One region of the Pseudoflavonifractor sp. An176 genome, then DNA from elsewhere that is predicted to be linked to it. Evidence: predicted binding sites of a transcription regulator. Region 1 holds the regulator's gene; the other holds the start of a gene.
The links. The regulator HrcA, encoded in region 1, represses chaperone genes, less so after heat shock. The targets are predictions, from matches to a motif close to TGTTAGCACTCNNNNNNNNNGAGTGCTAACA.
Positions count from the first base shown of each region.

Region 2: a site for HrcA is predicted at 2,703-2,733, ahead of B5F12_RS06380 (co-chaperone GroES). Genes of this name have one in related genera too.

Region 1 is NZ_NFKO01000044.1:168-12,107, reverse strand. It holds gene B5F12_RS11010 (Fic family protein) at 1-541, shown strand, start outside; gene rpiB (ribose 5-phosphate isomerase B) at 696-1,139, opposite strand; gene B5F12_RS11000 (PHP domain-containing protein) at 1,158-1,964, opposite strand; gene B5F12_RS10995 (glycosyltransferase family 39 protein) at 2,150-4,165, opposite strand; gene hrcA (heat-inducible transcriptional repressor HrcA) at 4,441-5,508, shown strand; gene grpE (nucleotide exchange factor GrpE) at 5,515-6,069, shown strand; gene dnaK (molecular chaperone DnaK) at 6,125-7,978, shown strand; gene dnaJ (molecular chaperone DnaJ) at 8,069-9,241, shown strand; partial or broken gene B5F12_RS10970 (SIR2 family protein) at 9,372-11,940, shown strand, end outside.
Region 2 is NZ_NFKO01000010.1:128-19,268, forward strand. It holds gene groL (chaperonin GroEL) at 506-2,131, opposite strand; gene B5F12_RS06380 (co-chaperone GroES) at 2,371-2,658, opposite strand; gene B5F12_RS06385 (diacylglycerol kinase family protein) at 2,843-3,766, opposite strand; gene B5F12_RS06390 (class I SAM-dependent RNA methyltransferase) at 3,782-4,906, opposite strand; gene B5F12_RS06395 (NfeD family protein) at 5,088-5,519, shown strand; gene B5F12_RS06400 (SPFH domain-containing protein) at 5,532-6,518, shown strand; gene B5F12_RS06405 (hypothetical protein) at 6,895-7,818, shown strand; gene B5F12_RS06410 (hypothetical protein) at 7,815-8,465, shown strand; gene B5F12_RS06415 (hypothetical protein) at 8,477-8,881, shown strand; gene B5F12_RS06420 (hypothetical protein) at 8,893-9,414, shown strand; gene B5F12_RS06425 (hypothetical protein) at 9,434-10,366, shown strand; gene B5F12_RS06430 (hypothetical protein) at 10,388-11,005, shown strand; gene B5F12_RS06435 (M15 family metallopeptidase) at 11,157-12,170, opposite strand; gene truA (tRNA pseudouridine(38-40) synthase TruA) at 12,283-13,020, opposite strand; gene thrS (threonine--tRNA ligase) at 13,024-14,784, opposite strand; gene B5F12_RS06450 (TatD family hydrolase) at 16,107-16,883, opposite strand; gene metG (methionine--tRNA ligase) at 16,898-18,877, opposite strand; gene B5F12_RS06460 (hypothetical protein) at 18,870-19,141, opposite strand, start outside.

The sequences.
Region 1 (11,940 bases):
GAAAAATCGCTTTGGTTTGAGAGACATGGAAACGCTGAAAAAATTGGAGGCGGATATTTCAGCGGTTCGCCAAAGTGATCTGTTGACCCATCCCATTCAGGGACGCTTTTCCCCCAACCATCTGTGCCGGATTCATCGGTATCTGTTGGGAGATGTCTATCCCTTTGCCGGGCACTTTCGTCGGGAAGACATTATGAAAGGAAATACCCGATTTTTAACCCATGGAGAGATAAATGCAAAGCTGTCCAAGCTGCTGGAAGAATTGGCAGAGGAAGATTATCTCCAAAATCTGTCCTTTGAGGCATTGGTAGACCGTAGCGCCTACTATTTTGCAGAGCTGAATTATATCCACCCCTTCCGGGAAGGCAATGGGCGTTCCATACGGGAATTCATGCGACAGCTGTATGCTCTGAATGGGTATGAGGTGAATTGGGCGGCGGTACCGACCCAGACATTTCTCAAGGTGATGGAAGCATCTGTGTTTGATACCACGTACTTGAGAGATATTCTGCGCATCAGTTTGACCAAGAGTCAACCATGAGAAAGGCCAGCTCTGGGCCCAAGTGGAACAGTATGTCCTGCTGGTGGTACTGTTGGGTGGGCTATTCGTGCCCCTGTATGTGGCAGCCAAATGGCATAAATAAAAGAAAGAGGTGTGGGCCAAGCTCACACCTCTTTTTGATGGTTTGGGGAAATTAGGCCTCGTTTTCAATGGCCATAATCTTACCCACACGGCGCGCATGGCGGCCGCCCTCAAACTCGGTATTGAGGAACACGTCCACAATGCGGTCGGCCATGTTGGGGCCAATGAGAGCGCCGCCCATGGCCAGCATGTTGGCGTCGTTGTGGCGGCGGGTCATCTCGGCGGAATAGGGCTCGCTGCACAGAGCGCACCGGATGCCCCGGACCTTGTTGGCGGCAATGGAGATGCCCACGCCGGTGGTGCACATGACAATGCCCCGGTCACAGTCGCCGCTGGCCACCAGCTGGGCGGCAGCCTTGGCAAAATCGGCGTAGTCGCAGCTGTCGGTGGAGTAGGTGCCGCAGTCCACCACCTGGTGGCCCTGTTCGGTCAGGTACTGCTTGAGGTGCTCTTTCATGGCGAAGGCGCCGTGATCGCTGCCAATGGAAATTTTCATGTTCAGGACTCCTTTTGCTTAAAGTTTGTGGAGAACAGGGCGGCGGCCCTGATAGGTGGTGACGTGGGAGAACCCGGCCTCCCGCAGCAGCTCCAGGGCCTCGGGAATTCCCAGGGCCATGTGCTCGGGCTGGTGGGCATCCGACCCCACGGTGACATACTCGCCCCCGCAGTCCTTGAACCAGCGCAGCAGAGGCAGCCACTCCTCCAGGGACATGCCCCGGCAGGTGTTTACCTCCAGGGCGTGGCCGATGGCGGCTACTTGGCGGAAAATCTCCTCCACTTGGTCCTGGAAGGGCTCCAGGGTCAGGTGCTGTCCGTCCCGGGCCATGTAGCGCAGAGGATAGTTGATGTGGGCCAGGGAGTCGTAGCAATCCGGGTACTCCTTCACCAGCGCCCAGGTATGGCTGAGGGCGTTTTCCACCGCCTGACGGCACAGGCCGGGGTCAGCGGTGAAGTTGGTGAAGTAGAAATCCTGGTTGTTCTGCGCCCCAATCCAGTTGTGGAGGGAGCCCAGCACAAAGTCCAGCTCCTCCCCGGCCTGGGCCAGAATGGCCCGGGCAGCCTGGGGATTGTAGGGGGCGGAGCCCAGCTCCAGCCCCAGGCGCACGGTGAGGGGAGCGTCTCCCCGGCCGTGGTACTGGTCCAGAGCCTCTTGCCAGGGGAAGGTGAGGGTGGGCTTGCCGTCCCCGTCCAGCAGGTCGCAGTGGTCGGTGATGCACAGCTCCTGGACCCCCGCCTGTACGGCGGCGGCCATCATGTCAGACAGGGAAGCGGTGCTGTCAAAGGAAATACGGGTGTGGGTATGAGAATCACAGAGATACACAGGGAATCAGCCTCGCAGAGTTTTCCCGCCCGCAGGCGGGAAAAGAATCGGAATCACGTTATTTTCACGGACATGTGCCGGGAAAATAACACTTCTCATGGCGGATGGGGTGACTTTTTCGTAAGAAATCGAGCCACATCCGCCATGCAAAACCTTCTCCAAAGAAGTCCTTGGACTTCTTTGGATTATAGAGGCCAGCTGGGGAACCAACGCAGGAACACCTCGCTGTACCACAGCGGGATATACAGTCCGGTGAGGGCGGGGTAGAAGATGGCGTACACCGCCACGGTGCACCCGGTGAAGCCGTAGACGGCCAGGGTGGCCCCCTTCTTGTGCCGGTCCAGCATGTCGTTCATCAGATAGGCGATGGCAAAGACCAGGAACAGGATGGTGGGGAAGTAGTGATAGGCAAACAAGGTGCGGCCAATGGGCAGCCAGGGCAGGAACTGAGAGAGAATGGCGATGAGGATGAACAGTCCCCGTCCACACTTGCGGCGGATGGTCTGGATGAGCACGGCGAAGAAGGCCAGCAGGCCCGCCCAGGACACCAGGGGGTTGTTAAAGGAGGCAAACAGACTCTTGACCCCCTCGGTGTTGGCCAAATCCAGGTCCCGGTAGTACAGAATGGGCCGGGCGTCAAAAATCCACTGATACCAGCTGGACTGGTAGGGGTGGGTGGAGTGGACGCCCTGGTGGTAGGAGAGCATGAACTCCTGGTTGCTCCACATCACATTCAGCAGGTTGTCCAAGGTGAGATTGCCCTGGGCAGTGGCGTAGGGGATGTAGGAGGCGGTGTAGATCACCGAGGGCAGGAGCACAAAGAAGATGATGGACAGGGAGGTGGTGCTCAGCACGAAGCTGATGAAGTCGAAGCCCTGGGGGGCCAGCTTCCACTCCCGGTACCGGAACACCAGGCCCAGCAGCCACATCACCGCCAGACCGGCCCCGGCGTAGATCACCGTCCACTTGCAGGCGCAGCCGATGCCCCAGAACAGTCCGCACAGGAACAGGGGCACAGCGGTTTTCCGCAGGGAAGAGCCCACGGGGCAGCACAGCCAGCGGTACATAAAGTAGTAGGACACCAGGATGAAGAACACCCCGTAGGTGTCTATGGTGCCGATACGGGTCTGTACCAGGTGCATGAAGTCAAAGGCGAAGAGACAGGTGCCGCAGAAGGCCACCGGGGTCTTGCCAAAGAAGTTTTTCAGGAACACATAGAGAATGGGCAGCATGAGCACCCCGAACAGGGTCCCCATAAACCGCCAGCCAAAGGGCACCATGCCGAAGAGGGCGATGCCAATGGACATGATGAGCTTGCCCAGGGGCGGGTGGGAGACCTCATAGGGATAGATGTTGTTCAGATGCTCCAGAGCGGTGCGGGGGTGGTAGATCTCGTCAAAGTAGGAGGAGTTCCTATAGGTCTGCTTGGTGGTCCACTCCTCCGGCTCGTCAAACAGGGCCTCGGCCCCCACGTCCACATGGTCGGGGATGAGAGGCTCGCCGTCACTCCACAGGGCCAGCTCGGCCAGCCACACGCCTTCTGTCCGGTCAGCGGTGGTAGCGGTGATGCGGAAGGTGGTGGCCTCCAGGGTCACCGGGGGCACGTCCATGCCCTCGGGAATCTGGTTTAAGTCCACCGTCTCCCATTTAAATAAGGTGGCGTAGTTCTGGTCCAGGTCCACCCACTTCCAGTCCGAGCCGTTGTTGGTGTACTCCAGACGGTAGGTGCCAGTGCCCAGAGAGGTGTAGAAGGAGATCTCATCTACCTTCACCGGCTGGGAGAAGGAGAAGGTGTAGGAGTCCCCCTGCTGGAACTTCACGTAGGACTCCGGGGCGGACATACTGCCCAGCTGGAAGAAGGCGGTGATGGCGTAGATCACCGTCACCAACATCAGGGGAATCCAGTCGCACCGCTCCATGGGGGTGTAGGGCAGGGTGAGACTCATGGACTTGCGCCGGGACTGGGCCTCGGACATGGCAATCCACTCCAGGGAGTTGGCCCGGGGCTTGAGGCAGTACCAATAGTAAACGAAAAAGGCCACCACAATGGCCATCCCCATCAGTGCAAACACAAAGGCGGGGGAGAGATTGGTGAAGAACCAGCCAACCCCGGTGACCGCGCTGTCCCAACCCTGCTGTATTCGCTCAAACAGGTTGGGAGAGGCGGAGGACGTGGCGGTGGCAGCGGTGAAAAGCTCCATAGCGGTTGACCTCCTAGGTGAACATAGACATAGATATACATATTTTACTACGAATGGCCGCTGATGAAAAGACTCAAATGTGAAATTACCCCGCTCTTCCGGGAATTGTTAGCAATCGGCCGGGAATACTGCAAAAAACCCTGTGTGTTTTATCCCCCATTTCCATTCACATTTAATTTACAACTGAACTATTGACAATTCACGGGGGTGGTGGTACAGTATCTTTAGCACTCGGGGATAGTGAGTGCTAATACGAGAGAACAGGAGGATGCCGCTTGGACCTGACAGAACGAAAAAAGAAAATTTTACGGGCTGTGGTGGAAAGCTATATCCGCACCGCCGAGCCGGTGGGCTCCAAGGCAATTTTGGAACTGGCGGATTTAAAGGTATCCTCCGCCACCATTCGAAATGAACTCTCCGACCTCACCGAGATGGGGTATCTGGAGCAGCCCCACACCTCCGCCGGACGGGTGCCGTCCCCCAAGGGGTATCGGCTGTACGTCAACGAGCTGATGGAGGAACAGCGGCTGAGCCTGGAGGAGACGAAGCAGATCAACGATGCCCTGCATTTGAAAATGCAGGAGCTGGACAAGGTCATTGACCAGGCCGGGCGCATGGTGTCCCAGCTGACCAACTATCCCGCCTTTGCCTTGGCGGGGGAGCGGCGGCGCACCACCATCCGACGCTATGACCTCATCATGGTGGACACCAACTCGTTCATCGTGGTGGTGATGACGGACAGTAACGTGGTGAAAAACAAGCTCATCCGCCTGCCCACCGACCTGTCCCAGCCCCAGCTGCAAATGCTCACCACCCTGCTCAACGCCTCCTTTGTGGGCAAGAGCCTGGAGGAGCTGACTCCCGAACTGATGCGGGTGGCGGAACACGCGGCTGGCAGTGCCTACGGCCTCATCTCCCTGGTGGTGTCCTTTGCCATGGAGGTGCTGGACGCCCTGGAGCACGGCCCGGTGTACACCGCCGGAGCCAGCCACATTTTAGACCACCCGGAGTACCGGGACGTGGACAAAGCCCAGAAGCTCATGAGCTACCTCAATGAGGAGCAGTCCCTGGCCAACGTGCTGGACCTGCCCGCCCTCAGTGAAGACAACACCAAAATCCTCATTGGGCCCGAGAACGTGGCCGATGAATTAAAGGATACCAGCGTGGTGCTGGCCAGCTACGACATCGGAGACGGCATGAAAGGCGTCATCGGTGTGGTGGGGCCCACCCGCATGGACTACGCCAAGGTGGCCGCCAAGCTGTCCTACGTGGCAGACGGCCTGTCCAAGCTCTTTGGAGGGCAGGGCGGACTTCCCCCAGCCATTGGCGAAAAGGAGGAATAGTACCCCATGGATGAGAAAAACGTGAACAAGGAAAACCTGGAGCCCCAGGTGGAGAAAGAGGAGCTGGTGGAAGAGCCGCAGCCCGACACCCAGCCCGAGGCCCCAAAGGCCGACCAGCCGGAGACCGGAGCGCCCAAGGCGGATGATCAGTTGGCCCAGGCCGAGGAGAAATACCTGCGCCTGGCCGCCGAGTACGACAACTACCGCAAGCGCACCGCCAAGGAGAAGGAGAGCGCCTGGACCAATGCCAAGGCCCAGACCGTGGCCGCCTTCCTTCCGGTGTACGACAACCTGGAGCGGGCTTTGAAGCAGCAGACCACCGACGAGGCCTACGCCAAGGGCGTGGAGATGACCATGAAGGGTCTTCAGGATGCCCTCAGTAGCCTGGGTGTGGAGCTGATTCCCGCTTTGGGCGAGACCTTCGACCCCAACCGCCACAATGCCGTGATGCATGTGGAGGACGACGCCGCCGGGGAGAACACGGTGGTGGAAGTGTTCCAGCAGGGCTTTACCTGCGGGGATAAGGTCATTCGGTTTGCCATGGTAAAAGTGGCCAACTGATTCATATATTACCCTTTGTAAAAACATATTTGCCATATATTTAGGAGGAATTATTATGTCTAAGATTATTGGTATCGACCTTGGTACGACTAACTCTTGTGTGTCCGTCATGGAGGGCGGCGAGGCCGTCGTCATCCCCAACGCCGAAGGTAACCGCACCACTCCCTCTGTGGTGGCCTTCTCCAAGGACGGCGAGCGCATGGTGGGCCAGGTGGCTAAGCGCCAGGCCATCACCAACCCCGACCGCACCGTGATCTCCATCAAGCGTGAGATGGGTTCCGACTACAAGGTGGACGTGGACGGCAAGAAGTACACGCCCCAGGAGATCAGCGCCATGATCCTCCAGAAGCTGAAGGCGGACGCCGAGGCTTACCTGGGCCAGACCGTCTCCGAGGCCGTCATCACCGTCCCCGCTTACTTCACTGACGCTCAGCGTCAGGCCACCAAGGACGCCGGTAAGATCGCCGGCCTGGAGGTCAAGCGTATCATCAACGAGCCCACCGCCGCCGCTCTGGCCTACGGTGTGGATAAGGAGAGCGACCAGAAGATTATGGTCTACGACCTGGGCGGCGGCACCTTCGACGTGTCCGTGCTGGAGGTCGGCGACGGCGTCATCGAGGTGCTGGCCACCGCTGGTAACAACCGTCTGGGCGGCGACGACTTCGATAAGTGTGTCATGGACTGGATGGCCGCTGAGTTCAAGAAGGCCGAGGGCATCGACCTCACCGGCGACAAGGTCGCCATGCAGCGCCTGAAGGAGGCCGCCGAGAAGGCCAAGATCGAGCTGTCCGGCGTGACTTCCACCTCCATCAACCTGCCCTATATCACCGCTGACGCCACCGGCCCCAAGCACCTGGAGCTGACTCTGACCCGTGCCAAGTTCAATGAGCTGACCGCTCACCTGGTGGAGGCCACCACCGGCCCCGTGCGCCAGGCCATGAACGATGCCGGTCTGAAGTCCAGCGACCTGCACAAGGTGCTGCTGGTGGGCGGCTCCAGCCGTATCCCCGCTGTCCAGGAGGCCGTGAAGAAGATCACCGGCCTGGAGGGCTTCAAGGGCATCAACCCCGACGAGTGCGTGGCCATGGGCGCTGCCATCCAGGGCGGCGTGCTGGTGGGCGACGTCAAGGGCCTGCTGCTGCTGGACGTCACTCCTCTGTCCCTGGGCATTGAGACCATGGGCGGCGTGATGACCAAGCTCATCGAGCGCAACACCACCATCCCCGCCAAGAAGAGCCAGATCTTCACCACCGCCGCTGACAACCAGACCTCCGTGGAGGTCCACGTGCTCCAGGGTGAGCGTGAGATGGCGCAGTACAACAAGACTCTGGGCCGCTTCCACCTGGACGGCATCGCTCCCGCCCGCCGCGGTGTGCCTCAGATCGAGGTGACCTTCGACATCGACGCCAACGGCATCGTCAACGTCACCGCCAAGGATATGGGCACCGGCAAGGAGCAGAACATCACCATCACCTCCTCCACCAACATGTCCAAGGAGGACGTGGAGAAGGCCGTGCGGGAGGCCGAGCAGTTCGCTGCTGAGGACGCCCGCCGCAAGGAGGAAGTGGACACCCGCAACCAGGCCGACCAGATGGTCTACCAGACCGAGAAGACCCTGGAGGAGATGGGCGACAAGCTGGATGCTGGCGACAAGGCCAACATCGAGGGTGAGCTGAACAAGGTCAAGGAGGCCCTGAAGGGCACCGACACCCAGGCCATCAAGAACGCCACCGAGGGTCTGACTAAGGCCTTCTACGCCGTCAGCGAGAAGCTGTACAGCCAGGCTGGTGCTCAGCCCGGCCCCGACATGGGCGGCGCTGCTGGCGGTGCCACTGGCGCCACCAACAACGGCGGCGACGACAATGTGGTGGACGCCGACTACGAGGTCGTGGACGACAACAACAAGTAAGAACAAGACCGGGTTTCACAAGCGGGGTGCATCAAACCACCCCGCTTGTGGCAGGTTTATTTATCCTGCCCAGTGAGGTGACGACATACAATGGCAGAACAAAAACGTGACTATTATGAGGTCCTGGGCGTGTCCAAGACCGCCTCGGACGATGAATTGAAAAAGGCCTACCGCAAGCTGGCCAAGCAGTATCACCCCGACCTGAACCCGGGCAATGCAGAGGCGGAGACGAAGTTCAAGGAGGTCAACGAGGCCTATGAGGTGCTGTCTGACAAGGACAAGCGGGCCAAGTATGACCAGTTCGGTCACGCCGGGGTAGACCCCAACTTCGGAGCGGGCGGCTTTGGAGGCGGCGGCTTCGGTGGGTTCGACATGGGCGACGTGGACCTGGGCGACATCTTCGGCTCCTTCTTCGGCGGCGGCTTTGGCGGGTTTGGCGGCGGTCAGCGCCAGGCCAACCCCAACGCCCCCAAGCGGGGCGCTTCTCTGCGGGTGAACATGACCATCACCTTTGAGGAGGCCATGCGGGGCGTGGAGAAGGAGATCAGCCTCAACCGCACCGAAAACTGCACCACCTGCCACGGCTCGGGCTGTGCCAGCGGCACCACCGCGGAGATCTGCCCCGACTGCCACGGCACCGGCCAGGTGCGCATCCAGCGTGGAGCGGGCGGCTTCGCCTTCACCACCACCGCCCCCTGTTCCAAGTGCCGGGGCACCGGTAAGATCATCCACCAGCCCTGTCCCGACTGTCATGGAGACGGCCAGGTGCGCCGCCCTCGCAAGATCAAGGTGAAGATTCCCGCCGGCATCGACGATGGCCAGTCCATCTCCATGCGGGGCCAGGGCAACGAGGGCCTCAACGGCGGACCCGCCGGGGACCTGCTGGTGAACATCTCGGTGATTCCCGATCCCCGCTTCCAACGAGACGGGTACGACCTGTACCTGGAGCAGAAGGTGAGCTTCACTCAGGCCGCTCTGGGCGCCGAGCTGCAGATTGATACCATCGACGGCAAGGTCAAGTACAACTTGCCCGCCGGGACCCAGCCCGGCACCACCATCCGCCTGCGGGGCAAGGGTGTGCCCAACGTCCACGGACGGGGCCGGGGCGACCAGTACCTGCTCATCAAAGTACAGGTGCCCACCAACCTCACCAATGAGCAGCGGGACGCTCTGAAGGAGTACGCCCGCACCATGGGGGAAGGGTCCCCCGCTCCGGCCACTCCGGTGCGGGACTTCTTTGAGAAGAAGCGGAAGAAGAAATAAAAAACATAAAATGAAATGCGGAAGGTCTGTTGCAGGACCTTCCGCCTTCTTTTTTGTCAAATCTTGCAGATGGGATGGCCATGGTGTAAAATGGATGAAATAGACGGTACAGACAGGAGGAAATCGAGCCATGGCAGCCATCACATTTACACAAATTATGAACTGCTATCCCGATAATCCAATGGTTTACAAGCATATCAAACAGGATTGTGGCAAACTGATTCCCTTTGTGGGGGCGGGTCTGTCCGTGCCCTGCTATCCCTTATGGCCCGAGGCTCTGAAAGAGCTGGCGGAACAGGTGGCAGTATCAAAGAAAAAAAAGGCTATTGTAGCTAAAATAGAGGGGGGAAACGCAAAACTACTAAAGGCGGCGCAGGCTCTGGAAGATTACTGGGGAAAGAAAGGAATGGCAGACCATCTGCTGGAGCTTTTTTCCGCCGCCAAAATCCAAGAGCACAGGGAGAAGTTGCCCCATCAGAGCGTCTGGCTGCTGCCTATGCTGTTTCCGGGGATGCCTGCGGTGACCACTAACTTTGACCGGGTGCTGGAGACGGTGTATGAACTGCAAGGGGCTAAGTTTGACACGGTGATTTTGCCCAACCGCCAGGAGCTGCAAGACCAGTTGCGGCAGGGAGAGCGCCATGGCCTGTTGAAGCTCCACGGAGACATCGGAAGCGAAACCCTGGAGTATTCCTCCATCATCTTTGGGAAGCGGCAGTATGAGGGGGCCTATCAGCCGGGGACTCCCATGGTAACCAATCTACAGGCGTGGTTCTCGGGAAAAATGCTGCTGTTTTTAGGGTGTAGCCTGAAAGCGGACGAATATCTGAACCTGTTGCAGGAGGTAGTGCAGCTGCATCCCGGAGTGACCCACTACGCCATTTTGGAGTGCGAAGATGTGAGGGATGCCGCCGCACGGGCCAGGCAGTTGAGGGACCAGTGGGGGATTCAGGCCCTGTTTTATCCCAAGGGGCGGCACGAGGCGGTGCGGGTCGTCCTGGAAAAGCTGCTGGAGGACCACAATCCCACCGCCTATCAGGCTTTGACTACCCATGTGGGGGCGTTACCCGACCAGAGCCCCAGCAGCCGCTTCCACTACAAAAGCGGAGCGGTCTCCTTCCACGGCAGACAGGAGGAACTGGAGCAGCTGCGGGAATTCTGCGGCCAGGAGCATGTGGCCTTTCGATGGTGGGCGGTGACTGGCGCAGGCGGCGCAGGGAAAAGTCGCCTGGTGTACGAGTTCGGGCGGGAGATGGAGCGCGCTAGCTGGAACGTACTTTGGCTCAATTCCGCCCATATGGACCACTTGGATACCCTGCCCATCCCAACCAAGACCCTGGTGGTGGTGGACTATGCCCAGGCCTATCTGGGACCGCTGGGGCACTGGATGGAACAACTGGCCCAACGGCCCCGCCTGGTCCCGGTACGGCTGCTCCTGTTGGAGCGGGACGGTAAAAGTCTGGATGGTAGCTCTTGGGGTAGTGGATTGAAAGCTGAGGTACGTCGAGCCAAATCCATTCGAGAGACCTGTTGGAAAGAGCCATTTTTACAGCTCAACCATTTGCAGGAGGAGGAACTTCTCCGCATTATGACAGACTATGCGGACACAGTGGGCAAGAGATTGCTGGAAGCCAAAGGCCAACAGCTGCTGGAGACCTTGAAAACCACGGACCCAGGACTGTACCGCCCTCTATACGCCATGTTCCTCACTGACGCATGGGGTAACGGCCAGCAGCTGGAGCAGTGGGGGCCGACGGCGGTGTTAGACTATGTGCTGCAACGGGAAAGTGAATATTTTGAGGAAAAAACAAAGGAGGCCATCGGGAATATACCCCGTTTGAGGAAGATTCTAAATAAACTTTGTTTGGTGGCTACCATTTGGGATGGTATTACACCGGAGCAGGTGGCCCAAGAATATCCAAAGCTGTGGGAGGCGTTTCAACAGCAGGCGGAAAGGGTGGACTGCGTGGAATCAGAGGAGGACCTGCTGCGCCAGGTGGGGATTCTACAGGGAACGGAACTGGCTGGACTGAAACCGGACCTGTTGGGGGAGTATTTTGTGCTCCAGCACCTCAATGAGCCGGAAGTGTTGCAGCTGTTGTTCCCGGATGGGTGGCAGACCAAGAGGAAGCTTGTGGCGTTCCTATTTCGTATGTATCGGGATTACCACAATGACATGGAGAATGTGGGAGCATTTTGGGATTATATGCTCTGTATCCAAAAGAATCCCGTGAGGGGATATGGAATGATGTTGGTAAATGTTGCATGTAATTCAAACGCATATACTTCCTCAGCCGTTGAGACGCTAAAAACCTTGTGGGAAACGGGCGGTAATCAGGTAATAGACGCACTGTTGTATGCTATGGGGCTGGTAAACCTGACGACTAGGCAACCAGTGGAGGGAGCAGAAGCTGTCGTAGGGCTGTTACAGGAGTTGCATGAGCGGTATTCCAAGCATGAGGAGATTGCCTTTGAGTATGCCAAGGGGCTGGCGAACCTGACCGCCAAGCAAGGTGTAGTGGGAGCGGAAGTCACCGTAGAGCGGTTAAGAAAACTACAGGAACGGTATTGTGGGAATGAGGAGATTGTCCTTGCGTATGCCAAGGGGCTGTTCAACCTATCCTTTGATCAAGGTATAGAGGGAGCGGAAGTCACCGTAGAACGGTTAAAGGAACTACAGGAACGGTATTGCGGGAATG
Region 2 (19,141 bases), on a different contig from region 1:
TCCTCTGTTCGGCCCTGGACTGGTTCATGTCACATAGATGGCTTTCCGTTCTATGGTTTCCACCTACTCCTCTGCTTGTGCTTCCTTCTACCGCCAGGGCCTTATCCTGGTGTGCCGCTGTTCCCAGCGGTCGGTGGCCTGGCTTCCGGCGGCGGGAACGCCGCTTCTCCAAGGTAGGCCCGGATATGGAAACCACCCAGCCATAGGGCCAGCCGCCCAGGGTGGCCTGGTGTGGTGGCAGTAGCAGGAGCCACAGCAAGGGTGACGGGCCGAATCCAGTCTTGACGCAGGCCCAGCCTCGTACCCCAGGGAGGTCCTTAGGGGGGAACGCCCTAAGCGATTCTTTCCCCGATTTCTCATCGGGGAGAAATCGGGCCCAGCGGAGCGTCCCCGGCGGGGGCGCTGGTCTGCGCCTGAGAAATCAGAGAACAGCATACCCACAGGGCATGCAAAAAGGCCGGTGTCCGAAGACACCGGCCTTTTGAAACCTTATTGGGGCTATTTCTTAGTACATGCCGCCCATGTCGGGAGCGGGAGCAGCGGGAGCGGGAGGCTCGGGCTTGTCGGCCACCAGGGCCTCGGTGGTCAGCAGGGTGGCGGACACAGAGGCGGCGTTCTCCAGAGCGGAACGGGTCACCTTGGTGGGGTCCACGATACCGTTGGCGATCATGTCGCAGTACTCCTCCTTGTAGGCGTCGAAGCCGTAGCCCACCTGGCCAGCGGTCTTCACCTTCTCCAGCACCACGGAGCCGTCGATGCCAGCGTTGGTGGCAATCTGCTTCATGGGCTCAGCCAGAGCCTTGGCAATGATCTTCACGCCAGTCTTCTCGTCACCCTCCACGGTGTCCAGCAGGGCCTCCACGGCGCCGATGGCGTTGACGTAGGCAGTGCCGCCGCCAGCCACAATGCCTTCCTCCACGGCGGCACGGGTGGCGTTGAGGGCGTCCTCAATGCGCAGCTTCTTCTCCTTCATCTCGGTCTCGGTGGCAGCACCCACGCGGATGATGGCCACGCCGCCAGCCAGCTTGGCCAGACGCTCCTGGAGCTTCTCCTTGTCGTACTCGGAGGTGGTGTTCTCGATCATGTGACGAATCTGAGACACACGGGCGGCGATGTTCTCGGTGGCGCCAGCGCCGTCCACGATGATGGTGTTCTCCTTGGAGACCTTCACCTGACGGGCAGTGCCCAGCATGGTCAGGTTGGCTTCCTTCAGGTCCATGCCCATGTCGGTGGACACCACAGTGCCGCCGGTGAGGATGGCGATATCCTCCAGCATCTCCTTGCGGCGATCGCCGAAGCCGGGGGCCTTGATGCAGCAGACATTCAGGGTGCCGCGCAGCTTGTTGACCAGCAGGGTGGACAGGGCGTCGCCCTCCACGTCCTCAGCGATGATCAGCAGCTTCTTGCCGCTCTGCACCACCTGCTCCAGCAGGGGCAGCAGCTCCTGGATGGAGGAGATCTTCTTATCGGTGATGAGGATATAGGGGTCGTCCAGAACGGCCTCCATCTTCTCGGTGTCGGTGACCATGTAGGGGGTGATGTAGCCACGATCCAGCTGCATGCCCTCCACAACCTCAGAGTAGGTCTCGGCGGTCTTGGACTCCTCCACGGTGATGACGCCGTCGTGGGAGACCTTCTCCATGGCCTCGGCAATCAGAGCGCCGATGGTGTCGTCGCCGGAAGAGATGGCGCCAACACGGGCGATGTCAGAGGTGCCGGAGACGGGCTTGGAATTCTTCTTGATCTCCTCGATGGCTGCGGTGGTGGCCTTGGCAATGCCCTTCTTCATGACCATGGGGTTGGCACCGGCGGCCAGGTTCTTCAGGCCCTCACGGATGATGGCCTGAGCCAGCAGGGTGGCGGTGGTGGTACCGTCGCCGGCCACGTCGTTGGTCTTGGTGGAAACTTCCTTGACGATCTGAGCGCCCATGTTCTCAAAGGGGTCGTCCAGCTCGATCTCCTTGGCAATGCTCACACCGTCGTTGGTGATGAGGGGAGTGCCAAACTTCTTATCCAGCACCACGTTGCGGCCCTTGGGACCCATGGTGATCTTCACGGTGTCAGCCAGCTGGTTGACGCCACGCTCCAGAGCGTGACGGGCTTCCTCGCCGTAGCAAATAATCTTAGCCATAATTCAATTACCTCCGTAAGAAAAACTCAATTAGTCCTCGACAATGGCCAGAATGTCATTCTGACGAACAATATTGTACTCCTCGCCGTCCGCCCCGCAAAACCAGTTTTGCGGGGTACCCCGTTGGGGTGATTTCATATGCGGTTGTCGGAAGTCAATTCCGCCAACCTGCGCCGCATAAGCGGCGTCCCGCCTCTCGGCGGGTCCCTCAAAGTGGACGGCTGAAAATACCTTCGCTTTTAGTCCTCGACAATGGCCAGAATGTCATTCTGACGAACAATGTTATACTCCTCGCCGTCCACTTTGACTTCGGTGCCGGAGTACTTGCTGGTGAGCACCTTGTCGCCCACCTTCACGGTCATGACGACCTCCTTGCCGTCCACCACGCCGCCGGGACCAACGGCCACAACTTCGGCCATCTCGGGCTTCTCCTTGGCGCTGGCGGTGAGAATGATGCCGCCCTTGGTGGTTTCCTGGGCCTCCATGGCCTTCAAGATCACGCGATCTGCCAGAGGTTTCAGAGTCATAATTGGTTCCTCCTTATATCAATCCAATGGTTTACGGTTTCATAGGTTAGCACTCATTTTATCCGAGTGCTAACTCTAGATAAGATAATAACCGTTTCACTCCAAAAAATCAACCCCTATTTTTGAGAAATAGAGGTTGAGTGAAAAAAATTCATCTTTTGTTCACAAGGCGACAGGGAGAGTGCTAATTCGCCTCTTCCATCCGGGGCTGATAACTGAGGCCCTGGGGGTAGAAGAAATTCACCTTCTTGTCGGATAGGCGGATGTGGTAGCGCTGCTCTCGCAGCACCTCTCCGTCTACCACCGCCACCAGGGGCTGGGGTGCAGTGATGGTGAACTCGGTGCCCTCCACCGCCGTGATCAAATCCGGGTGCTGACGATAGCGGCCCTTGGCGTACTCTCCCACCAGGCGGAAGAAGGTCCGGCGGCTGACCTTGGGCACCACCAGCATTTCCAGCTTGCCGTCGTCGGGGAGGTTGTCCCCCACGGGCATAAAGCCGCCGCCGTAATAGCGGCCATTGCACACGCATACAATGGCAGTCTGACCCTGGTAGGCGTACTCTCCCGCCTCCACCTGGGTCTGGCGGCTGATACCTTTAAATAAGACATTGGCCACCAGCGAGAGGATGTAGGCCCCGATGCCCCGCACCAGGGGCAGACGGCGGTACTTGTGCACGTCGGCGGCAATGCGGGCATCCACTCCCGCACAGAAGATATCCACCCCCAGCTTTCCATTGCACTCCATCAGGTCTATGGCCACCTGAGGGCCTCGGCTGAGCTCCTCCAGCTGGGCAAACTTCTCCTTGTTCTCCGGTCCGAAGATTTTCAAAAAGTCATTGCCGGTGCCCAGGGGCACGTTGGTCACCGCCACATGGTCAAAGCCCGCTGCCCCGTTGATGACCTCATTTAAGGTGCCGTCCCCACCGCAGGCGTAGATGCGCAGGGGCTCTCCCCGCTGGGCGGCGGCTCGGGCGATCTCACAGGCCTCCTCCTGGCGCTGGGTGTGCACCACTTCACAGTCCAGGTCCAGCTCTTGAATCTGGTCCAGTAACTCATTTTCGTTCCCCGCTTTTCCGGCTGCGGGGTTGACGATAAATAAATGTTTCATTCCATTCTCTCTCCATCACTTCACGCCGTACTGGAACAGGTCGCACTTGAGCATGCCGTTGTACAGCTTCCGCTTCTTGTCCGCCTTTTTCCCGTAGGTGCGCTCAAACTCGGTGTGAGAGGACAGAATGGACACCTGCCAGCCGTCGGGGAACTTGTCCATGGCCCGGCCAAAGGCCCGATACAGCTCCTCGGCCTCCCGCTTCTCCATCAGCCGCTCGCCGTAGGGGGGATTGGTGACCACTCGTCCCCGCAGGCCGCCCCAGTGGAACCGGGTGGCGTCCGCCACTTCAAAGGACACCACGTCGTCCACCTCGGCCAGCTGGGCGTTGTGCCGGGCCAACTCCACCGCCTTAGGGTCGATGTCGCCGCCCCAGATCTCATAGTTCCCATCGAACTCTCCGTCCATGGCCTCGTCGGCGGCATCCAGCCACAGCCCGGAGGGCAGCTGGGTCCACTTCTGGGAGGAGAAGGAGCGGCCCAGGCCAGGGGCCCGGTTCTTGGCGATGAGGGCGGCCTCAATGGCGATGGTACCAGAGCCGCAGAAGGGGTCGCAGAAGGGGTCCTTTCCCTTATAGCGGGACAGGGCCACCATGGCCGCCGCCAAAGTCTCCTTCAAGGGGGCGGCCACGCCCTGGGCCCGATAGCCCCGCTTGTACAGGCCCTCGCCGGAGGTGTCCAACATCAGGGAAGCCTGGTCCTTAAAGATGGCAAACTGGACCTGGTACAGCACCCCCGTCTCCGGCAGGGTCTCCAGCCCGTACACCTTGCCCAGCCGCTTGGCAATGGCCTTTTTCACCATGGCCTGGCAGGTGGGCACGGCGTGGAGGGCGGAGTTGATGGCGTAGCCCTTCACCGGGAACTTGCCCTCCCGGGGGATGAACTCCTCCCAGGGCAGAGCGTAGGTACCCTCAAAGAGGGCCTCAAAGTTGGGGGCCATAAACTCCCCCAGGAGAATGAGCACTCTCGCTCCCGTGCGCAGGTTCAGATTCAGCCGGGGAATGTCCTTCTTGGTGCCGGTGCACAGCACCCGGCCGTTTTCCGCCCGCACGTCGGAAAGGCCCAGCTTCTTCACCTCATAGCTCACCAGGCTCTCCACCCCCAGCAGGGTGGGAATGACAAATTGCAGTTTCCCGTCCATATTCCATCCTCTCCGGGGGTCTCCCCTGTCGTCTTCAAATGGTCATAATCTTTTTTATTATACCCAATTTGACACCCCATGACAAGGATAATAATTTTTCGATATTTTCTCTAATGGTTACAAATTGTAGTGGTATCGCTGGGGTAGCTATGCTATACTACCCCCAAAGGAGGTGACCAGTATGGACACTGTTTATCAAATTGTCTGGCTGGCGCTGCTGATTATCTTCGCGGTCGCCGAAGCCGCCACCGTAGGCCTGACTTCCGTGTGGTTTGCCATCGGTTCTCTGGGTGCGCTGGTGTGTGCCCTGGCCGGAGGCAACATCTGGCTGCAACTGGGTATTTTCATTGTGCTCTCCCTGGTGTGCCTGGTGGCCCTGCGCCCCCTGGCAAAAAAATATCTGAACACCCGGGTGGAGCCCACCAACGCTGACCGGGTCATTGGGCAAGAGGCCCGGGTCACCCAGGACATTGACAACATCCAGGGCACCGGCGCCGTCACCATCGGCGGTGTCACCTGGACCGCTCGCAGTGAGCACGACACCCCCATCCCCGCCGGGGCCATGGTACGGGTGCTGCGCATAGAAGGTGTCAAAGTTATCGTAGAAGAGTAAGGAGGAAGTAATATGGATTTGATCTCTCTCATCATCCCGGTGGCCGTGATCATCATCATTCTGCTGATCATTGCCGCCAACGTCAAGGTAGTACCCCAGTCCAAGGCCATGGTTGTGGAGCGTTTGGGCGCGTTCCGTGCCGTGTGGAGCGTGGGTCTCCACTTCAAGATTCCCTTTATTGAGCGCGTGGCCAAAATGGTCTCCCTGAAAGAGCAGGTTGTGGACTTCGCCCCCCAGCCCGTCATCACCAAGGACAACGTCACCATGCAGATCGACACCGTCCTGTATTTCCAGATCACCGACCCCAAGCTGTATACCTACGGCGTGGAGCAGCCCCTGAGCGCCATTGAGAACCTCACTGCCACCACCCTGCGTAACATCATTGGCGACCTGGAGCTGGACCAGTCCCTCACCAGCCGTGACCACATCAATACCCAGATGCGCTCCATTCTGGACGAGGCCACCGACCCCTGGGGCATCAAGGTCAACCGTGTGGAGCTGAAGAACATCATGCCTCCCCGGGACATTCAGGAGTCCATGGAGAAGCAGATGCGTGCCGAGCGCGAGCGCCGGGAAGCCATCCTCCAGGCCGAGGGCCAGAAGCAATCTCAGATTCTGGTGGCTGAGGGCGAGAAGCAGTCCGCCATTCTCCGGGCTGACGCCGCCAAGCAGGCCAAGATCATGCAGGCCGAGGCCGAAAAGACCGCCCGCATCCTGGCCGCCGAGGCGGAAAGCGAGGCCATTCTGAAGGTGCAGCAGGCCACCGCCGACGCTTTGAAGCTGTTGAACGAGGCCGCTCCCAACTCCGAAGTGCTCCAGCTCAAGGCTCTGGAGGCCTTCCAGAAGGCCGCCGACGGCCGTGCCACCAAGATCATCATTCCCAGCGAAATTCAGGGACTGGCTGGCCTGTGTGCCTCTGCCAAGACAGTGTTTGACTCTGTCACTCCCAATCCCGCTGCCCCGGCTCCCACCCAGAAGGCTCCTACCCCCAAGCCCTGAGGAAGGCCAGGACTTCCCCATAAGACAACACCCACAGCAAACGCTCCTGGAATCCCAGCGATTCCAGGAGCGTTTATCGTGTCGAACCAGTTCGACACGATTCTCAAAAATGCCAGCATTTTTTCGAAGAGTTGCAGCCCGCTGCATGCATAATCGGGTCAAAGGACGACCCGATTCCACACTGGCGGGCTGAGAAGTGTTTTTTCCGATGCGCATGTCCCCGGAAAAAACGGATTTTGATTGATTTTCCCGCCCTCGGGCGGGAAAACTCTGCCGAGGGCTTTTTGTCGCTGCAATTTGTCGTTATCCATTTTATTTTGACGTTATCGTCACAAAATCCCATTTTCAATACATGTATAAAGGAAGGTGACCCGGAATGTTGTATGACGTTGTCCCCATTCAGACCCGTTATCGAGGCATTGGGCGGTGTCTGGACGGTGCCGATTTTTACCCCAACGAGTCCAAGAAAGAGTTTTCCCAGCTGCTGGACCAGTACGCGCAATCCCTGGACCAGTGGCAGAATCCCCCTTCCCAACAGGGGCTGGCTAAAATGATGGAGCTTTGCTCCCTGCTGCGGCAATTCCATTTCCCCTGTGAGGTGATCGTGTACGACTCCACCCCCTTGGAGCGGGCTTACGGCTATGGGCTGGAGTTTCTGGGGGTGGACGTGGCCCACAATCTGGAGGAGTCTCTGCTGTATGGCGAAGTGCCCAACGAAGCGGAGGAGTTTCTCAATGAACACGGCCTGTGCCCCCGCACCGAGGATGTAGCGCAGATTCTCCCGCTGCTGGACTGCGGCGATGACGATAAGAACTGGGCCCCCTGCTATGTGTACGCCGTCTCCATCCACAGAAACACCGGCCCCCGGGATATTCCTGATATCTACCGGAAGCCCCTACAAAAGGAGATCATGCACCTGCATTTTGACAGCGTGTACCGGGACCTGTCCATGGTGTCCTATGAGTTCTCCTTTGACCACCTGTCCCACGACTTTCCCAAGGTCAACAGCCTGACCATGTACGCGTTCCTCATGTACGTCATCTCCCAGGAGGAGAGCCCGGACAAACACCTGACCATCTGCAACTACCTGACCTTCATGGAGCCCACGATCCTGGGGGCGGACGCCCTCATCCACTGGCACCTCACCCGTGCGCTGGAACTTGACCCGGGAAACCGGGAGGTACTGCGTTGGATTCTCTCGGTCTATGACGGAAACCCGGACTGCCCCTTCTCCCAGGCGCAGCTGGAGGAATACCGCCGGACCCTTAAAGGCACACAAACAGGAGGAGATAATCTATGAACGTACGCCTACATGGAATTCTCCCCGAAGGACTGGGGATGCACTTTATGCACCATGGAAACCGGATGGATTTGTCCCCGGACACCCCGGTGGAGGTGGACGTGGCGGAGGGTGAGACCCTCACCCTGGTCCAAGACCCGCCCTTAACCAGCAAATGGAAGGTCTTGGCCGCCCTGGGCATTGTGATCACCGCACCATTACAGGTTGCCCTGCATTTCGGCGACACCAAATGGGATGACGTGATGCCCTACCGCCTGGGGGCTGTGCTCCGTCCCACCAAAGACGGTTCTTGCACGGTCCAAGTCACCAAGTCGAACCAAGCCCTGCATCCCCCCAAGCTGGAGGTCACGGGGGATGGGGTGGCCCTGGAAAAGTCCACCTGTGAGCCGGTTCCCCAAGTGCTCCATCAGGCATTCTTCATCCATATGTGCCGTGTATTTGGGATGCTCCTGTGGGCCCTGGTCCTGTTTGGTGCACTCTTGTATGTTGCCGTAACGCATCAGATTTATGGGGCCGCAGCCATCTGCGCCGTGGTAGCCCTGGCCCTGGTTCTGGTGTGCGGGTACATCGGCATGGATAGCCGAAAGGTGCTCCGCCAAGATCTGGAGCGTTTGCGGAAAATTGGCGGGAAACACGCAAACACATAAGGAGGTCTGACATGACTGATCTCAACACCGCTCTACAGGATGTCTATGCTTCCGTGATTCGCCGCTTTCATGTGGATTTACCCAATAAAAAGGTAGAATTTGATTTGGAATCCACCGACTACGGCACTACCACCACCCACAAACTCACCTTTATAGGCTGTATCTCATGTCTGTGGGTGGAAAAGAGGAAAGACGACAGCACCTTTGATTTTCAGGCCTGCAACTACTACGAATTGACCTCGGTCCTGGTCCGTACCACCACCGCCACCTCCACAGACCCATGGCTCCAGCAATATCCCCTGGAATACAACATTGCGGTGGAAATTTGGGAGTCTGCGCTGCTGCTCCACGCCCAAGAGGTGTGTATGGATGGATTTCATTTTCCCATTCCCGAATCGGACAAGGTTATTGGATAGGAGGTGCACCATTGCTACAACTCCAACCGGACAAAGACGGCCTTCAAATCCATTTGGGCCGCGCCTCTCAGCAGGAAAAAGCGGCCCTGATGGACCGCATTCTTGCCGCTCTGTCCGACTCTGACCATCTGCAATTTCTCATTTGGATGAGCGGACTAGAAGGAACCTTGGATGATGTTCTAAAAGACATCCCCACCCAAAACTACCACTATGACCGGGAAGAAACAGGCCGCTTCTTCACCAAAAAGCTGGCAACTCTTCGTCTCTGGACCCGCCACAAGGAGGACATGGTCACTCTGGCCACCTATTTTGGCGCTTTGAATGAAGGCTATATCCATGTGGACGTGCTGGACTCTGGAGACGAGGTGGATATCTCCACCCTTCCCCAGGAAACTTTGGAGGCATATGTCTTACCCAAACGGCGATTGGCATTTGTGGTAGAGCCGGACGGTGACCTGCTCCAGGTCCAGTATTGTCGAGACGCCGCAGACTTCCACGCCATTGCCGCCGCCATCCATCCCATGCACACCTGAATTTCGGGAGGACAATGATATGCAGCAATTACAGTTGAAACATATCTACAAGTATCCGGCATACGATCTGGTGCCCTCCCCCGATGGCAAATTTCTAGCCGTGTCAGGGGATCGGTGTATTCGCATATTCTCTCTTCCCGCCCTGGCTCTGGAGAAAACCATTTATGTGCGCGACCCCAGCTCCATGGCCTATCTACACGACGGCTCCCTGCTGATCCTCAATACCACCGGGGGCTTGTTCCACTGGCGGGACAACACCCTCCACTCGCTGGGCCATTGGCCGGATCACCTGTGGAGGGAACGGCCCATCTTCCGCTGTGGGCCGGACAGCGTCGTCTTGGGGTACGATGAGGGCGTGTGTCGGTACTGCCTTTCCACGGGACAGTTTACCCCCATCTATACCTGCCCAGACAAATCTCTGTATTTCGCCGGGGTGGCAGATGGTCTGCTCCACTTCCTGATCTATGATAGGAAAAAACATTGGGGTTCTCCCTCCTATGTGGTGATGGACCCACAGGGTACGATACACAGCTGTTCGCTGGTAGACCGCAAAATTGACTGTCGGAACACCTCACGGCCAGGAATTGTAGACGGGGGATATCTTGCCATGACCTTCTTCGGTAAACACCCCATCTTAGGGGGAAGTGTCCTGTATCTTATTTCCCCGGATGGTCATACCACGGAGATTGACTTACCGAAACATTTCCGCTGTTCCCCCTGTATCTCCGTGGTGGGGTCCAGCCGCTATCTGGCCATTCCCAACGACTTTCACCATGATCTCACCATTCTGGACCGCAAAGATGTGAGCACCCGGTTTTATATTTCCACGGAGGAGTTGCACCACACCAGTAAAATCACCTGGCTCTCCGACTGCCTCTTCCTGTCCGATAGGGAATTTCTAGTGGGGACCTGGACCAGATTGTTCCGGTATGAGATCACAGAACAGCCCTAACCTATTTGTGAGGTGTTCCCTTTGATTCGTTTCATCACTCCCCAAGAGGACCATAACCTCTATCTGGAACAGCAAAAACTGCTGGCACAGGCTGAGGCCCAACCCGGTCCCGAGCCCCTGCTCCGTCTGGCGTTGCTGTTGGATTTCCCACCCATTGCAGACTATGAATCCGCCATAGAACTTCTGTGGCAGACTTGGCTGCAATTTCACGATGCCAGAGCCGTCCTTCTGGGGGCCTACACGGGTCTGATGGAGGGCGCAGGCATTGGAGCGTCCTTTTCTGCTGTGTTGCAGGACGGGCTATCCCAGGCCGCCCCCAAGCTCCAAGCCTGTGGGGCATACCTGCTGGCCAAACAAATCCAAATGTGGTCCACCGGAAAGACTGCCCAGGCGACTGCCCTTTTGGAGCGGTCCATTTTCCTTTGCCCGGACACCGTGACCCCCTATCTGGAATTGGCTCGGCTGCGCCCCCGGCAACGTCAGACGCTGCTGGAAACGGCCCGTACCAAGGTACAGCGGGTGTACTCGGTGGCTCAGCTGGAGGGAATGCCGCTGGAAGCACTTCTCTCCCCAGACCAAATGATCGACGAAATTCTGGGTATCGAATGTAGCGAAATCACGGTTCCAGAAATCAAATAATTTACTTGTTTCGAGAATTTCTGGTCTTCCTAGCCCAGAAGTGTCTAGACTTACGAAACCTGTGACCGCATGCATAACCACAACCAGGCAGGAGAACCCAAAACGTTCTCCTGCCTGGTTGCTTTTACTTTTCTCTTGAACTGTATCTCCCTCACTCTACTCCCGGCTCGCTGGGCTGGGGACTGACCTCCGGGACAGGGGTCGTCTCCGGCTCCGGGGTAGGAGTGGGGCTGGGCGTTGGCTCAGGTGTGGGCTCTGGCGTTGGGGTTGGCGTGGGTGCCGGGGTAGGTGTGGGATCGGGCTGGGAGAGATACTCTTCCAGGCACAGGCCGCTCTCATACACCTTTGTGGCCAGCTCTACTCCCAGGTAGCGCACGTGCCAGGGCTCGTACTGGTACCCGGTGATACTCTCCTTCCCCTTGGGGTAGCGGATGATGAATCCGTACTCGTGGGCGTGGGCGGCCAGCCACTTCCCCGCCGGGGTGTTGCCGTAGTTGTTGTTGATGCTGCCAATGTCAAAGGCCAATCCCGTCTGGTGCTCCGAGTGCCCCGGCCAGGCGGAATAGGTGTTGGCCGCCGCCACCCCGTCTGCGGCGGCATACTTGCGGTACAGCTTGTCCTGATAGTCAAAGGAGCGGTAACCGCTGAGCAGGGGCATGGAGAACCCGGCGTTTCTCGCCCCCGCCTGGAGGCGGCTGAGGGCGGCGCTGGCTGTGGCGTTATAGCCGCCATAGCTGCGGGGCAAAGCGTAGGTCTTGTTGACAATCAGCACCCCCTTGAGGTAGGTGGGCTGCACCGTGTCATAGTAGCGGTACGCCTTGCCGCTGGGGCTGAGGGTCTGGGGCTTGGAGGTGGACGAGCCGCCTCCCTGGCTGCCCCCTCCTCCCAGAGAGCTGCCCCCCTGCCCGGGCTGGGTGGGCTTGGGCGTAGGCGGCGTAGTGGGGGTGGCCGTCTCCTGGGGCTTCTGGGTCACCTCGGGGCTGGGAGAGGGGGTTGGGCTCGCCTGGGGCAGTTCAGACTCCGTCGTCCCCGGCTGGGTGTGCTCCACCCTCTGGGTAGCGGGGGCCTGGGTCCCTACCTGGTTGGCGGTGTCTCCACACCCTGCAGCCAACAAGGCCAGGGCTGCCGCCCAAGCTGCCAGAGCCACCAAACGCTTGTCTCTCATGGCCGTTCCTCGCTTTCTCTCCGCCTCCCATGGAGGCCGGATGTACAGTTACCCTCAGTTTACCGAAAATCCCCCCCGGTGTAAATGGACTTTCACAAATATTTATAAAATCTCAAGGGTAGTACACCTCTTGCAGCACCAGGCCCTGGGCGGGGGCGGTTTTCCCCGCTGCGGTGCGCTCACGGGCCTCCAAAATATCCACCATACTCTCGGGAGTGCGCTGGCCCAGCCCCACCTCCAGCAAGGTGCCAGTCAAAATCCGCACCATGTTGTACAGGAAGCCATCCCCCCGGTACACCAGGGTCAAATCACTTCCACACACCTCGACCCCGATGTGGAACACTTCCCGCACCGTGGACTTTTTGAAGCGGCGATTTCCACAAAAGGAGCGGAAGTCGTGCTTCCCGGTGAGGTACCCAGCGGCCCGCTCCATGGCAGCCAGGTCCAAAGGCTCCTCCACCCGGTACTGGTATTTCCGGGCGAACACGTTGGGGACACTGCCCATGCGGATGTGGTAGCGGTACTCCTTGCCGGTGGCGGACAGCCGGGCGTGGAACCGCTCCCCCACTTCCACCACGTCCACTACCGCCACATCCTCGGGAAGATAGCGGTTGAGGTAGTTCTGTACCTCTTGGGGGGTGTACCCTTCCGGCAAGTGGACGCTGGCCACCTGGCCCTGGGCGTGGACCCCGGCATCGGTGCGGCCCGCTCCCTGGATTTCCACAGGCTTCCCCACCATACGGGACAACACACCCTCCAGACGGCCCTGGAGGGTGTTGTCGGTGTTGCCCTGACGCTGCCAGCCGTCGTAGCGTGTGCCGTCGTACTGTATCGTCAGTTTAACATTCATATCTTACTTCTTGGCCTTGGACTCCACCACGTCGGTGAGCAGAGCCACAAACTCGTCGAAGGACATAGCGCCCAGGTCGCCGTCGGCGCGGTGACGGGGGGAGACGGTGCCGTTCTCCATATCCCGGTCGCCCACCACCAGCATGTAGGGGACCTTCTCCAGCTGGGCCTCCCGGATCTTCTTGCCGATCTTCTCGTTGCGGTGGTCCACTTCCACCCGGAAGCCCATGTTGTCCAGCTTGGAAGCCACCTGGTCGGCGTACTCGGCGGCCCGGTCGGTGACGGGCAGCACCTTCACCTGCACCGGGGACAGCCAGGTGGGGAAAGCACCGGCAAAGTGCTCGGTGATGACGCCGATGAACCGCTCGATGGAGCCCAGCACCACCCGGTGGATCATGACGGGGCGGTGCTTCTCGCCGTCCTCGCCCACGTACTCCAGCTCGAAGCGCTCAGGCAGCTGCATGTCCAGCTGGATGGTGCCGCACTGCCAGGTACGGCCCAGGGAGTCGGCCAGATGGAAGTCCAGCTTGGGGCCGTAGAAGGCGCCGTCGCCCTCGTTGATGACGTAGTCCTTGCCCAGCTCCTCCACAGCGGCCTTCAAGGTCTCGGTGGCGAAGTCCCAGTCCTTCTCGTCGCCCATGTGGTCCTCGGGCATGGTGGACACCTCGATCTGATAGCTCAGGCCGAACACGGAGTACACCTCATCGAACAGGCGCACCACGTTTTTGATCTCGTCCTTCATCTGGTCCCAGGTCATAAAGATGTGGGCGTCGTCCTGGGTGAAGCAGCGCACCCGGAACAGGCCGTGGAGGGCGCCGGACAGCTCGTGGCGGTGCACCAGGCCCAGCTCACCCACACGCAGGGGGAGGTCCCGGTAGGAGTGGGGCTGGCTGGAGTACACCAGCATGCCGCCGGGGCAGTTCATGGGCTTGATGGCAAAGTCGGTGCCGTCGATGACGGTGGTGTACATGTTGTCCTTGTAGTGGTCCCAGTGGCCGGACCGCTCCCACAGCTGACGGTTGAGCATCATGGGGGTGGAGATCTCCACATAGCCGTAGCGCTTGTGCACCTGACGCCAGTAGTCAATCAGGGTGTTGCGCAGCACCATGCCACGGGGCAGGAAGAAGGGGAAGCCAGGGCCCTCGTCCCGGAGCATAAACAGGCCCAGCTCACGGCCCAGCTTCCGGTGGTCCCGCTTCTTGGCCTCCTCGATCTTGGCCAGGTACTCATCCAGTTCGTCCTTCTTGGGGAAGGCCACGCCGTAGATACGCTGGAGGGTCTGGCGGTTGGAGTCGCCACGCCAGTAGGCGGCGTTGCAGGCGGTAAGCTTGATGGCGTTGCCCTTGATGCGGCCGGTGGAGTCCAGGTGGGGACCGGCGCACAGGTCGGTAAACTCGCCCTGACGGTAGAAGGAGATGACGGCATCCTCGGGGAGATCGTTAATGAGCTCCACCTTGTAGGGCTCGCCCTTCTCCTCCATGAGAGCCAGAGCCTCAGCCCGGGGCAGCTCAAACCGCTCCAGCTTCAGCTTCTCCTTGCAGATCTTGCGCATCTCCGCCTCCAGCTCAGCCAGCTGGGTCTCGGAGAAGGGCTCGGGGGTGTCAAAGTCGTAGTAGAAGCCGTTCTCAATGGCGGGACCGATGGCCAGCTTCACCTCGGGGTGCAGCCGCTTCATGGCCTGGGCCAGCACATGGGAACAGGTGTGCCAATAGGTCTTGCGGTACTCGGGATTTTCAAAGGTGTACAGATTCTTTTCTTCGCTCATGGTATTGCCCTCCTATCAGATTGTTTCGGGGCGAAGGTATGCAAAAAGCCTCACCCCTGAGATTGGTTCAGGGGTGAGGTATGTAGCTACGCTGCACCTGTTCGCGACGCACGGCTTCCCTCCGACTCGGGCAAAAAACAGATTTGCCAGCAAATCTTATTTTTCGCCCTCGCTCCGGTCCATCCGTGCTGCTCACGACGGTTCCACGCACTTATACTCCACGGTTCCACCCTGCTTGCAAAGCGAAGTGCGTAGCACCCGAAAGCAGGGCAACAGCGACACACGCAGACCGAAAAACAGGCCGGGTGCAGCCCGGCGGCATTTTCGGCGGAGTGTGGAGCAGTTGGCCGTTGCGAAGGGTGCGAGCATGACACCAAAAGTGCGCCAGTGCCTGCACATAACGTCTTGCCGCTTGTGTCCTCTGTAACGGGAGGGTCCCGTCCCGGTCATGTCCCGGGCAGCTCGGGAGTGGTACCGCCGAAGGCAATTGCAGGATGCTTGCACCAAACACATCCCTCTCTGGGCAGCTGCTGATTTCGGCTCTTCTCCGTCCACGCCATTTTGATGGGGACACTATATCACCTGTGGGGGGAATTGTCAAGGGTAGGGTGCACCGTATCGGCTCCCTCCGGGAGGGATCATCCTCCTCCAATGTCTCAGGTGCCGGCTTGCCAGCCTGGCGGGGGACGCTCCGCTGGGGTCCATTTTGACTGGCCAAAATGGACGAAAAGCCACTTAGGGCGTTCCCCCCTAAGAACCTCCCCTGGGGTACAGGGCTGGAACTGCGTCAAGGTGCTTGTTCGGCCCGTTTGTCTGGCCGTGTTCCTGTTGGTGCCGCCACACCAGGCCATCCTGGGCAGCTGGCCCTATGGCGTGGCGGTTTTCCCGTCCGGGCCTACTCTGGAGAAACGACTGTTCCCAGCCGTGGGTAGCCAGGCTCCCGGCAGCCGGGAACGGCTGCAACACTCCAAACTAAGGCCCTGGCAATAGAAGTACCATCCCACAGAAGATCGGGCACCACCCATAGAATGACCCAATCATCCATGTGACCCCACCGGGCCAAGGGCCGACCATAGCCTTGACGCAGTTCCAACCCCGTATCAAAAGGGGGTCCTTAGGGGGGAACGCCCTAAGCGATTCTTTCCCCCATTTCTTATCGCTAAGAAATGGGGCCTAGCGGAGCGCGTCTCCCCTGCCAGGGTGGCAGGGCAAAACCAGGAAAACGGGGAGGAGCAAGCCCCTCCCCTACGCCCCTATATGGGTGAGTATTTGCAAAAACACCCAATCCCCGGGATTCCTCCCAGAGATTGGGTGATGTTTCATCATTCTGGTTTCTGGATGCCAAAGAAGCGGCACCCGTTTTGGGTAGTGGCCTCCACCACCTCCGCCACGGTGAGGTTTTTCACCAGGGCAATAGTCTCCGCCACCCGGTAGACGTGGCGGGAGTCGTTGCGCTTACCACGGAAGGGCTCGGGAGAGAGATACGGAGAATCCGTCTCAATCATAATCCGGTCCAGAGGCAGCCACTCCAGCACCTCCAACGCCTTGCGGGCATTTTTGTAGGTGACCACTCCGGTGAAGGAGAGCATCCACCCCATGTTCACCAGGGTTTTGGCGTCCTCCAGGCTGCCGGAGTAGCAGTGGTACACGCCCGTGATATTGGGATGGGCCTGCACCGCCTCCAGGCAGTCCCCGTGGGCCTCCCGGTCGTGGACGATGATGGGCAGGTTCAGCTGCTCCGCCAAGTCCATCTGGGCGTGGAAGACGTGCTTCTGGAGGTCCCGGGGCGGGTTGTCCTTCCAGTAGTAGTCCAGGCCGATCTCGCCGATGGCCCGCACCTTCTGGTGCTCCCGGGCCAGCTGTTCCAATTCAGAAAGCCAGCTGTCCTGCCAATCGGCGCAGTCCCCGGGATGGACGCCCACCGCGGCGTACACGTAGGGGAAGGTCTCAGAGAGCTCCACGGCGGTGCGGGAGGTGGCCAGGTCACAGCCCGGGTTCACCACCAGCCCTACCCCGGCCTGGGGCAGGGCGGCGAGAACTTCCATGCGGTCGTCCTTGAACTGGTTGGAATCGTAGTGGGCGTGGGTGTCAAAGAGCATGGTAGACACCCTCGTTAGCACAGCTTGGCCCCGGCGGGGATGGCGTCGCTGACCATGAGCAGGTTCAGCTTCTCCTCGCCACGCTCGGTGTGGACGGCGGAGATGAGCATCCCCTGGCTCTCCTGGCCCATCATCTTGCGGGGGGGCAGGTTGACAATGGCCACCAGGGTCTTACCCATGAGCTCCTCGGGCTTGTAGTACTGGGCAATGCCGGAGAGAATCTGGCGGGGGGTTCCGGTGCCGTCGTCCAGGGTGAACTTGAGAAGCTTGTTGCTCTTCTTCACGTTCTCGCAGTTGACCACCTTCACAGCACGGAGGTCGTTCTTGCAGAAGGTGTCAAAGTCCACCTGCTCCTGGCTGAGAGGCTCCACCTCCAGGGCGGGGAGAGCGGCCTTCTTGGCCTCCTCGGCCACCCGCTCCAGCTCCTCCAGGGCCTTCTCGGCGTCCACACGGGGGAACAGGTTCTCGCCCTTGGACACGGTGGCGGTGTCGCTGAGGCTGCCCCACACGCCGGCGCTGTCCCAAGTGCGGCAGCCCTCACAGGCGCCAATCTGGGCAAACAGCTTGTCCATGCTCTCGGGCATGAAGGGGGTGAGGAGCACGCCGCAGATGCGGGTGGTCTCCAGCAGGTTGTACAGCACGTGGGCCAGGCGGGCGCCGCTTTGCTCCATGTCCTTGGCCAGGGCCCAGGGGGCATTCTCGTCAATGTACTTGTTGGCCCGCTGGATGACCTTGAACACCTCTTCCAGAGCCTTGTGGGGGGCGTAGGTGTCCATGTCCTTCTGGTAGGCGTCCCGCAGGGCGGAGGCCATGCCGATGAGCTGGGTGTCCACCTCCTGGGGCTCGGCCCAGGTCTTGCACCCGGCGGGCAGCTGGCCGCCGAAGTACTTGCCCACCATGGCGGTGGTGCGGCTGACCAGGTTGCCCAGGTCGTTGGCCAGGTCGGTGTTGATGGTCTGGATGAGCAGTTCGTTGGAGAAGTTGCCGTCGGAGCCGAAGGGGAAGGTGCGCATGAGGAAGAAGCGCAGGGCGTCCACCCCGAACATCTCAGCCAGGATATAAGGGTCCACCACGTTGCCCTTGGACTTGGACATCTTGCCGCCGTCCAGCAGCAGCCAGCCGTGGCCAAAGACCTTCTTGGGCAGGGGCAGTCCCAGGCTCATGAGCATGGCGGGCCAGATGATGGAGTGGAAGCGGACGATCTCCTTGCCCACGATGTGCACGTCGGCGGGCCAGAACTTATCGAAGTCGTCGTACTTGTCGTTGTCATAGCCCAGGGCGGTGATGTAGTTGGACAGGGCGTCCACCCACACATACACCACGTGGCCGGGGTCGAAGTCCACGGGCACGCCCCAGGTGAAGGAGGTACGGGACACGCACAGGTCCTCCAGGCCGGGCTTGATGAAGTTGTTCACCATCTCGTTGACCCGGCTGCGGGGCTCCAGGAAGTCGGTGTTCTCCAGCAGGTCCTGGATGCGGTCGGCGTACTTGGACAGACGGAAGAAGTAGGCCTCCTCCTCGGCGTCCTGCACTTCCCGGCCACAGTCGGGGCACTTGCCGTCCACCAGCTGGGACTCGGTCCAGAAGGACTCGCAGGGCTTGCAGTACTTGCCCACATACTTGCCCTTGTAGATGTCCCCGTTCTCGTACATCTTCTTAAAGATTTTCTGGATGGCGGAGACATGGTAGTCGTCGGTAGTGCGAATGAAGCGGTCGTTGGAGATGTTCATCAGCTTCCACAAATCCAGCACGCCCCGGTCGCCGCACACGATCTTGTCCACGAACTCCTTGGGGGACACACCCGCCTCGGCGGCCTTGTCCTCGATCTTCTGGCCGTGCTCGTCGGTGCCGGTGAGGAACATCACCTCACGGCCCCGCAGACGCTGATAGCGGGCGATGGCATCGGTGGCCACGGTGCAGTAGGTGTGGCCGATGTGCAGCTTATCGCTGGGGTAGTAAATGGGGGTTGTGATATAAAAACGATTGTCAGACATGGGTATCCTCCTCCTTGTTCTCTCCGGTAAACATCATGGCTTGGGATTCCTCCCGGCTCCAGGTCCAGTCCTCCTCCACCCGGGGCTGAGGCTCCGGCTGGGTCAGAGGCGGCTGCTGGTCCTGGGGCTCAACCTGGGGCTCTGGGTCCTGAATGGAACAGGTGTCCAGATTTCCCTCCCAGCCCACCTTGGGCGGATTTTGCAGGTTGATGGGCAGCCGCCACAGGGCCGCCAGGGCGGCGGCAGACTGGGAGATGAGCAGCA